2 regions of the Nocardiopsis sinuspersici genome follow, and region 1 is predicted to be linked to the other one. Evidence: riboswitches for the same ligand, from Rfam matches in the RefSeq annotation. Region 1 holds a riboswitch; the other holds the start of a gene.
What was found. Region 1 has a riboswitch for thiamine pyrophosphate ahead of thiD (bifunctional hydroxymethylpyrimidine kinase/phosphomethylpyrimidine kinase). Riboswitches for the same ligand answer to the same signal wherever they lie in the genome.

Region 2: another riboswitch for thiamine pyrophosphate. It lies ahead of NOSIN_RS01325 (ECF transporter S component); the one in region 1 lies ahead of thiD (bifunctional hydroxymethylpyrimidine kinase/phosphomethylpyrimidine kinase).

What each region holds. Positions count from the first base shown of each region.
Region 1 is NZ_MCOK01000001.1:702,162-707,217, reverse strand. It holds gene NOSIN_RS03010 (DUF368 domain-containing protein) at 331-1,260, shown strand; gene NOSIN_RS03005 (DedA family protein) at 1,280-1,969, shown strand; TPP riboswitch at 2,073-2,171, shown strand; gene thiD (bifunctional hydroxymethylpyrimidine kinase/phosphomethylpyrimidine kinase) at 2,160-2,963, shown strand; gene NOSIN_RS02995 (alanine/glycine:cation symporter family protein) at 3,053-4,474, opposite strand; gene NOSIN_RS02990 (DUF6457 domain-containing protein) at 4,682-4,933, opposite strand.
Region 2 is NZ_MCOK01000001.1:302,650-307,705, reverse strand. It holds gene NOSIN_RS01335 (energy-coupling factor transporter transmembrane component T family protein) at 1-665, opposite strand, end outside; gene NOSIN_RS01330 (ABC transporter ATP-binding protein) at 658-2,256, opposite strand; gene NOSIN_RS01325 (ECF transporter S component) at 2,260-2,874, opposite strand; TPP riboswitch at 2,989-3,096, opposite strand; gene NOSIN_RS01320 (transglycosylase domain-containing protein) at 3,197-5,056, opposite strand, start outside.

The DNA of each region.
Region 1 (5,056 bases):
CCTTCATTTCGGGCACAGCGTCAATATGCTCTTACCCAGCCGAAACAGGGGTTCGGCGCCTTCCGGACCACTCCCCGCCCGTCCCGCCACCGCTAGACTGACGACTCCTGGTTCCGGGCCTCACGGTCTCTTCTCCCCCGCCCCGGCCTGGTCGGTGCGTCCGGCCGGTGTCGGCGGACCCCATCGCGTGTCCGGTCGGGACCGTGGATCACATGGACAACCCCTGACCCACCCTCCACCCGTGCACACAGTGCGCGTGCGGTGGCACCACTAGGACGGAGGACGGCGCCCTCGCCCGGGTTCCGGCCCGTGCGGCGCCCAACAACCCAGATGCCAAAGTCAGTAGGCAGCTACATCTTCAACGCGGTGCGCGGCGGCGCGGTGGGAGCCTCCGAGGCCCTGCCCGGCATCAGCGGCGGCACGGTCGCCCTGATCGTCGGCCTCTACGACAAGCTCATCGGCGGCGCGGGCCACATGGTCAGCGGCATCAAGCGCTACGTCACCGACGTCCCGCGCGGCCGCGGCAGGGAACGGGCCCGGGAGCAGTTCCGCCAGGTGGACTGGAGCGTGCTGATCCCCGCCCTGGTCGGCATGGTGGTCTTCCTCGGCCTGGCCGCCATCCTGCTCGCCCCGCTGGTCGAGTCCTACTCCCAGTACGCGTACGCGCTGTTCTTCGGCCTGGTCCTGGCATGCCTGTGGATTCCCTACACCGGCGCGGGCAGGAAGTGGCGGGCCTGGCACTACCTCGTCGCCCTGGTGTTCGCCGCCGGCGCGTTCCTCCTCACCGGCCTGCCCGGCGCGAACCTGCCCACCCACCCGGTGGTGGTCTTCCTCGCCGCGTCCGTGGCCATCTGCGCGCTCGTCCTGCCGGGCCTGTCCGGTTCGTTCATCCTGCTCACCCTGGGCCTGTACGAGCCCACGATCAGCGCGGTCGGCGACATGGACGTCGCCTACCTGGCGGTGTTCGCGCTGGGCGCGCTCACGGGCCTGTCGGTGTTCGTGAAGATCCTGCAGTACCTGCTGGAGAACTTCCACCACCTGACCCTGGTCGTGCTCACCGGTCTGATGGCCGGTTCGCTGCGCGCCCTGTGGCCCTGGCAGACCGAGGAGCGCGTCATCCTGACTCCCACCGAAGTCCCGGTCACGGTGGTGTTCATGGTGGTCGGCTTCGCCGTGGTGACGGCGGCCATCGTGTGGGAGCGCCGCAAGCGCGGCCAGGATGTGGAGACCGAGCACCACCAGGTGCCCACCCGCGTCTGAGAACGGGAAAGACGGCCTCATGGCGACGAATCCGTGGACGGCGGCCCCTGCGGCGGAGGGGTCGGCCCACCAGTACGAGGGCTTCATCGGGTGGATCCTGAACCTGATGGACACCCTGGGCGAGCCGGGCGTGGGCGTGGCCCTGTTCATCGAGACGTTCTTCCCCCCGGTGCCCAGCGAGGCGGTCCTGCCCGGTGCTGGTTTCCTCGCCTACTCCGGGGAGATGAACGTGTGGCTCGCCATCCTGTGGGCGACGGTCGGCGGCCTGCTCGGCGCGTGGGGCTTCTACGCCGCCGGCGCGCTCCTGGGCCGTGACCGCACGGCGCGGCTGGTCCGGAGGACTCCGCTGCTGGAGATCGAGGACTTCCACAAGGCCGAGCGCTTCTTCGCCCGGTTCGGCGGCCTCGCGGTCCTCCTGGGCCGGTGCGTGCCCGTGGTGCGCAGCTTCGTCTCCATCCCCGCCGGGATCGAGCGGATGCCGCTGTTCCGGTTCTCCGTGTACACGGTCGTCGGTTCCGCGGTGTGGAACACGATCTGGATCGGTCTCGGCTTCGCCTTCGGGCCGGCCATCGAGCCCGTCCTGCTCCAGTGGAGCGGCATCATCAGCAATCTCGTGATCGCGGTCACCGGCCTGCTGGTGCTGTGGTTCGTCCTCGCCCGCCTCCGTAAGCTGGCCAGGGCCCGCCGTTCCGAGGACACCTCCACCTGAGGGCCCGGGGGAGCGCCCCGGCTCCGGGCGGCGCACGCCCTCGGGATACCCTCCCTGGAGAACACCCACAGACGCATACCGAGGTGGGGGCCGCAGCGGCGGCCCCCACGGCGCGGGGTGCCGGGACACCGTCCCGGCTGAGAGCACACCCGTCGAACCTGCCCTAGTTAGCACTAGCGAAGGAACGCCCATGAGCGCGTACAACATCGTGTCCGTCGCCGGCAGCGACCCCAGCGGGGGCGCGGGGATCCAGGCCGACCTCAAGGCCTTCTCCGCGCACGGGACCTTCGGGATGACCGTGGTCACCGCGCTGACCGCCCAGTCCACACGCGGTGTCACCGGGGTCCACCCGGTCCCGGCCGAGTTCGTCGCCCACCAGATGGACACCCTCTTCGCCGACGCCACCGTGCACGCGGTCAAGGTGGGCATGCTGGGCACCTCCGAGGTCACCGAGGCGGTGGCCGAGGCGATCGGGCGCCACGCGCTTCCGAACGTGGTGGTGGACCCGGTGATGGTCGCCAAGAGCGGTGACCGGCTGCTGGAGTCCTCCGCCGTCGAGGCGCTGCGGAGTGAGCTGCTGCCCCGCGCGGACCTGATCACCCCGAACCTGCCCGAGGCCGCCGACCTGCTGGAGGAGCCCGAGGCCGCCGACCTGGCGACGATGCGCGCCCAGGCCGCGCGGCTGCTGGAACTGGGGCCGCGCCGGGTCCTGCTCAAGGGCGGTCACCTGTCCGGCGGGGAGAGCGTCGACGTCCTGGCCTCCCGGGGCTCCGACCCGGTCGAGTTCCGCGCCCCGAGGGTGGCCACCCGCAACACGCACGGCACCGGGTGCACCCTGTCCTCCTCGATCGCGGCCCTGCTGCCGCAGCGCCCGGACGTGGCCGCGGCCGTCGGGGACGCCAAGGCCTACCTGACCGAGGCGATCCGGCGCGCCGACGAGATCGACGCGGGCGGCGGCCAGGGCCCGGTCCACCACTTCCACGCCTGGTGGTAGCGGGCGCCGCCTCCGGCGGCCGCGCGACGACACGAGGGGGGACCGGCTCCGTGCCGGTCCCCCCTCCTCGTGCGCGGTGGGCTATCCGCTCACGTCTTGCTCACGTCCTCCATGACCTTGCTCGGGTCCCTCCAGTCCGGGTGGTCGAAGAACTTGCGCGTCTCGGCCACGACGATCGGGGACAGCAGCAGGAGCCCGATGAGGTTGGGCAGCGCCATCAGTCCGTTGGCGATGTCGCTGAACAGCCACACGGAGTCCAGGCTGGCCACCGCACCGATGAAGATGACCGCGATGAACACCAGGCGGTAGGGGGTGATCATGCGGCTGCCGCCCAGGAACTCCACGCACCGCTCGCCGTAGTAGGCCCATCCGAGCAGGGTGGTGAAGGCGAACACGGCGACCGCGATGGCCACGACGTAGGCGCCGGCCGGGGCGAGCGCGGGGCTGATCGAACCCAGGCCCTCGGTGATCGCGTAGGAGGTCATCAGCGAGCCGTCATCGCTGTTGGCGGCGCTCCAGGCGCCGGTGACGATGATGACCAGGCAGGTCATGGTGACCACGATGATGGTGTCGATGAAGGTCTGGGTCATCGAGACCATGGCCTGGCGGACCGGCTGCCTGGTCCTGGCCGCGGCGGCGGCGATGGCGCCGGTGCCCAGGCCCGACTCGTTGGAGAAGATGCCGCGGGCGAAGCCCTGCTGGATGGCGAGCATGAAGCCCGCGCCGGCGAAGCCGCCCGCCGCGGACGTGCCGGTGAAGGCGTCGGTCACCACGAGCTGGAGCGCCGGCAGGATGGCGTCCCAGTTGACGGCCAGGATGACCAGGCAGATGCCGACGTAGAGGACGATCATGAGCGGCACGAGCGCGGAGGCGACCCGGCCGATGCTCTTGATACCGCCGAGGATGACGGCTCCCGCGAGCAGCATCAGGATCAGGCCGACCATCCACGGGGCGAGCGGGGTGACGCTGGTGATCTGCTGGGAGACGGTGTTGGACTGCGTGCCGTTGCCGATACCGAAGGCGGCGATGGAGCCGAAGACCGCGAAGGCCACGCCCAGGGTGGTGCCCAGACCGCCGCGGATCCCGTACTTGAGGTAGTACATCGGTCCGCCGCTCTGCTCGCCCCTGTCGTTGGTGCGGCGGAACTTCACGCCCAGGAGGGCCTCGCTGTACTTGGTGGCCATGCCGAGAAGGGCGACGATCCACATCCAGAACAGCGCGCCGGGGCCGCCCGTGCCGATGGCGAGCGCGGCACCACCGATGTTGCCGACGCCGACGGTGGCGGCGAGGGCGGTGCTCAGGGCCTGGTAGTGGGAGATGTCGCCCTCGACGGACTCGTCCTCCTTCCGGCGGACGAAGGCGAGCCACAGCGCGTGCGGCAGGCGGAAGAGCTGGAGCAGGCGCAGTCGGATCGTGAGGAACAGCCCGACACCGGCCAGCAGCGGGATGAGGACGAAGGGTCCCCAGATGATGCTGCTGACGATGCCAGCCATTTCGAGGAGTTGGTCCACAGGGGATCTCCCTATCGGTGAGTGGGTGGGGACGGGGCCGCCGGTGTCTCGGTGCGGGGAGTTCGGGCACCCTTGCGATCGCGTCGGCACTGGTGGAGGCCTGGCGATACCGGCAAAGAATCGCACCGACGCGTAACGAACGAATCACGCCTGTTCCACATGCCGGTTTCTTCGTGTGCGCACGCGTCTTCTCCCGCGTGCGCGCGCTCAGACACCGCCCTCGTCGTCCTGGGCCAGGGCGAGCCTGCTGAGGACGGCCGCGGCCTCGTCGGGGTCCGCTCCCCGCCCCACCGCCACGCCGAGGAGATAGGTGGTCAGGGGCGCCGCGGGCCGGGCCACGGAGTGGGCGGCGTCCCTCGCCAGGTCCAGGACCCGATCGACGTCCGCTTTCCGGAACGGCTCCGTACCGGTCAGATCCAGTTCTCTTCTGACCACTTCCGCCCATTCGGTGAGGGTCACCGTATGACTCCTTAGAGAGCACGTCGATTGCGTCAGCCGATCATAGCCATCGGCGGATCACCCGGCGGCAACACTGGCGCCGGAGCGCCGTCACCGCCCGCTCGGTCGGTCCACGCCCGGTCT
Region 2 (5,056 bases), 400 kb from region 1:
GTGCCGAACGCGCGGGCGTCCATCGCCGTGGCCAGCAGCGTCCCGGTGCGGATGGACCGCACCAGCAGGGCGAACAGGCGGCCGAAGAACAGCGTGACCATCCGCACGGGGTTGCGTCCGGCCTCCAGCCCGCGCGCCCGCCGCGCCAGTGTGATGGTGCGCCACTGGTCGGCCAGCAGCGGGACGAGGCGCAGTGCCGCCAGCACGCCCATGGCGGGCCGCTCGGGCACCCGCAGCCGCTGCACCAGCCCGTCGGACATCTCCGTCGGGTCGCTGCTCACGGCCGCGATCAGGCCCGGCAGGGCGATGGCCAGCAGGCGCACCGCAGCGCCCAGGGCCCCCTCCGCGCCGTGCTCGCCGTACAGGTAGTTGACCAGGCCGTTGGAGAGCCCCATGAGCAGGAAGGGGCCGCCCAGGACGAGCAGGGTGCGCCGGTCGATCCCGCTGAACGGCAGGAGCAGCAGGGCCCCCGCCAGCACCACGCCGCCGGTCACGGCGTCCACGGCCGGGACCAGGCCGAGGCCCAGGAGCAGGGCGGCGAGCAGCTTGGCGGCGGGGTTGAGCCCGACGAGCCAGTAACGGAACCCGCCGTCCTCCGGCGCGTCCAGGGTCAGCGTGTCCCCGCCCGGGGTCCGCCGGTCGTCCGCGGTCCGCCGGTCACCCACGGGTCCTCCTCACTCCCGCGCCGCCCCGCGCGGCGACGGGCTCGGCCGCTCCCGGCTCCGGGACTGCGGCCTCGTACACGGCGCGGCCGTCGGCCACGCGCACCCGCGCGTCCGCCAGGTGCCGCAGCAGCAGGCCGTCGTGGGTGGCCATGACCACGGCCCTCCCCTCGGCCCGCAGGGCTCCCAGCAGCTCCACCAGCTCGGTCCACGTACGGGTGTCCTGGCCGAAGGTCGGCTCGTCCAGCACGAGCACGTCGGGCGCGTGCGAGGGGCCGGAGCTGAGCGCCGTGGCCACCGACAGTCGCCGCTTCTCCCCGCCCGAGAGCGTGTAGGGGTGCACGTCGGCCAGACGGGTCAGGCGCAGCCGCTCCATCAGCTCGTCCACCCAGGCGTCGGTCTCGGCCGCACCCATCCCGGCGCGCAGCGGGGCGAACCGCAGCTCGTCGCGGACGGTGGTGGTGACGAACTGGTCCTCGGCGTGCTGGAAGACCGTGCCCACGTGCCGGGCCAGCCTCCGGGCGGGCCAGCGCGCGAGGGGGCGCCGGTCGGCCCCGGCCAGCGGCCCGCGCGGCAGCACCTGTCCCCGGTGGGGCCTGGACAGCCCGGCCAGCATGGTCAGCAGCGTGGACTTGCCCGCACCGTTGGGGCCGGTCAGGGCGGTCGCGGTCCCGGCGGACACGGTGGCGTCCACGCCGTCGAGCACCACGCGCCGGGGCGCGGAGCGCACACCCAGTTGGAAGGGGGTGCGCGCGGCCACGTCCACGGCCTCCAGCAGGGCTCCTCCCCCGGGCGCCGGAGGCAGTTCGGGGGAGGGCTCGTTCCCGGGCACCCACACCCCCTGTGCGGCCAGTGAGCGCCCGTGCCCGGCGAACACGGCGGCCGGGTCCCCGTCGGCGACCACGCCGCCGCCGGGCTCCACGACCACGACCCGGTCCACCAGGCCGACCACCTCGGCCACGCGGTGCTCGACGAGCACCATGGTCGCCTCGGTCTCGGCGAGCAGGCGTGCGAGCACGCCGCGCACCAGCGCGGCCCCCGCCGGGTCGAGGTTGGCGGTGGGCTCGTCGAGCAGCAGCAGGCGGGGGCGCATGGCCAGCGCCCCGGCGATCACCAGGCGCTGCTTCTCCCCTCCCGACAGCGCGCCGGTGGAGTGGCGCGGCCCGTACGGAAAGCCCACGGCGTCCAGGGCCTCGTGCACCCGGGGCCAGATCAGCCCGGGCTCCATCCCCAGGTTCTCCGGGCCGAAGGCCACGTCGTCGCCCGCGCGCGCCATCACCAGCTGCGTCTCGGGGTCCTGGCTGACCAGGCCGACCGCGCCCCGCCCCCGGTCGGCGGGCTCGCCGTCCACGAGCAGGCTGCCCTCCTGGTCGCCGCTGATCGCGCCGTCCGGGCCGGTCAGACCGGCCAGCGAGTGGAGCAGGGTCGACTTGCCCGCCCCGGAGGCGCCGAGAAGCAGCACGCGCTCACCGGGTTCGACGACCAGGTCCACGCCGCGCAGGGCGTGCTCCCCGCGCCCGGAGTGCCGCCAGCCCCAGCCGGACAGCTCCACGCGCGCGCCGGGACGGGCGGTCCGCCCGTTCGTCCGCGCCACGGGTCAGCCCTTCGCCGACGGGAAGGGCGCCAGGGCCCCGGACCTGGCCAGGGCGGTGGTGAGGAGGCGTGCGCCCACGCCCGCGATGACGGCGGCGCTGATCACCACGATGACGCCGTACACGATCTGGAAGTGCAGCGGCCAGGTGACGTTGTAGGCGATGTTGTCCCGGATGGCGGGGGAGACGCCCGCGACCGCCGCGGCGAGCACGGCCACGCCCATGCCCCACCGCCGGTAGCCGAAGGCGAGGAAGACCAGCTCGGGCAGGATGCCCTGGAGGGTTCCGTCGAGGATGACCATGATCCCCCACTGGGTGCCCAGGACCGCGGACACCGAGGCGGCGGCGACCGAGGTGAGCAGGGCGGCTCCGGGCTTGCGGATGATCAGGCCGCCGAGCACGCCGGAGATCAGCCACATGCCGTAGACGACGGCCTGCGCGGGCGGGAATCCCACGAACAGCGGGGTCGTGACCGACCAGACGATGTTCCAGAGCCAGAAGACGACGCCGACCGCGACGCCGATGACGGCGGCCACGACGATGTCGACGGTGCGCCAGCTCCGCAGCCGGCCGAGGACGTCCTGCCGGAAACCGGTCCTCGCGGTGCTGTTCCTCTTCATGTCCTGCTGTCCCTTCGTCGGGGGATGACGAGGGGCCATGTGGCCAAGAGCGGCACCGACGGAGTGTGCCACGCGCGGCCGGAGTACTGCCGGTGCGCGGGAGCACGCCACCGGTGACGGGTTCCTACGACTTCCTTCGCTGGCATGACCCAGATCAGGTGTGTAAGGGTCTGCGGCCGGGTGCCGCACTCTCAGCGCTCACGCGCTCCCCTGTCGGTTCTTCCTCCAGTATGGGGCACAAAGGAGGATCGTGGGGTTTTTCGCCCCCACGATCCTCGTCTTTTCCCGGACGACCCGGTCCCGCGGCGGCTCCGTGAGGGCGTCAGGCGTCGCCGCCGTCGCCGGATCCGGACGGCCTGCCGGGTGAGGGATCGCCGAAGGTCTTCGGTGACGGCGCGAAGTCCTCCTCCGGAAGCTCGTCCACGGCCTCCTCCATGGTGGCCTGCCAGATCGGGCCGGGCAGCGTGGCGCCGTAGACCATGCCGTAGTAGCGGTCGCCGATCTTCACGTTCTGGAGCGGGTGCTGCTCGCCGCCGCGGATGTCGCCGACCGCCACGGTCCCGACCAGGTTCGGGGTGTACCCCGCGAACCACGCGTAGGCCGCGCTGTCGGTGGTACCGGTCTTGGCCGCGGCCGGGCGCCCGATCCCCAGGCCGTTGGTGGTGCCGCCCTTGAAGGTCTGCTGGAGCAGGTGGCTGACGCCGTCGGCGACCTTGGTCTCGATCACCTTCTCGCAGTCGGGCTTCACCTCGACCTTCCTGCCGTCCTCTCCCTCGAACCTGATCGAGGTCACCGGGGTCGGCTCGCAGTGGGTGCCCCGGGAGGCGAAGGTGGCGTAGGCGCCGGCCAGGGTCAGCGGGGAGACCTCCTGGTCGCCCAGGGTGAAGGAGTTCCACACACCCAGTTCCGCGCCGTCCGCGCGGTGGATGCCCAGCTTCTCGGCCATCTGCGCGGTCTCGCACAGGCCGACGCGCTCCTGCAACTGGGCGAAGTAGGTGTTCACCGACCCCTTGGTCCCGCTGACCATGTTGTGCGTGCCCCCGCTGCTCTCACCGGCGTTGCTCACGTTCCACGTGGCCATCCTGCCGCCCTCGCAGTTCCTCATCCCGCTGACCGACGTGCTCTCGGGCGAGTTGAAGCTGGTGCCGTACCCGAGGCCGGCGTCCAGGGCGGCGGCCAGGGTGAACGGCTTGAACGTCGATCCCGCCTGGTAGCCGTGGGAGCCGCCGTCGTCCTTGTCCACGGCCAGGTTGATCGAGGTGTTGCCCGGTTCCTCGTCGAAGCCGTAGCTCATGTTCTGGGCCATCGCCCGCACCCGTCCGGTACCGGGCTCCACCAGCACCTCGGCGGCGAACTTGGTGGACTCGTCCCCGGGGACGTACTTCTTGATCGCCTTCTCCGCGGCCTTCTGCATGTCGGTGTCGAGCGTGGTGCGGACGGTGATACCGCCCCTCTCGAGTATCTTGTCGCGCTCCTCCTGGGTGTCGGCGAGCGCGTCGGAGTCCCTCAGCCAGTGCATGACGTAGTCGCAGAAGAACGGCTGCTCGCTGTGGAAGCAGCTGCCGCCGCGCGGGGTCACGTCCACCTTCAGCTCTTGGGCCTTGTACTTCTCCGCCTCCTGCGCCTCCAGGTACCCGGTGTCGACCATCCGGTCCAGCACCATGTTGCGGCGCTTCGTGGCGGCTTCGGGGCGGGTGATCGGGTCGTAGTACGACGGGGCCCGCACCATTCCCGCGAGCGTGGCGGCCTGCGCGGGATCCAGTTCCGAGGCCGGTACGGAGAAGTAGCGCCGCGCGGCGATCTCGATGCCGTACGCGTTCTGACCGAAGTAGGCGAGGTTGAGGTAGCCCTCCATGATCTCGTCCTTGGTGAGCCGCTCCTCGATGTCGACGGCGTAGCGCAGTTCCTGGACCTTGCGCCCCAGGGTCTGCGCGGTGGCGTCCTCCACCTCCTCCTCGCCGTCGGCCTGCTCGATGAGCAGGTTCTTCACGTACTGCTGGGTGATGGTGGACCCGCCCTGGGTGTTGCCCATGGCGGTGCGGACCGCGGCGCGGAACGTGCCGCGCAGGTCCAGTCCGCCGTGCTCGTAGAAGCGCTCGTCCTCGATCGCCATGAGCGCCGCCGGCGCCCAGGGGCTCATCTCGTCCAGGGGCACCACGTCGCGCTCGCGTTCGGCGACCTC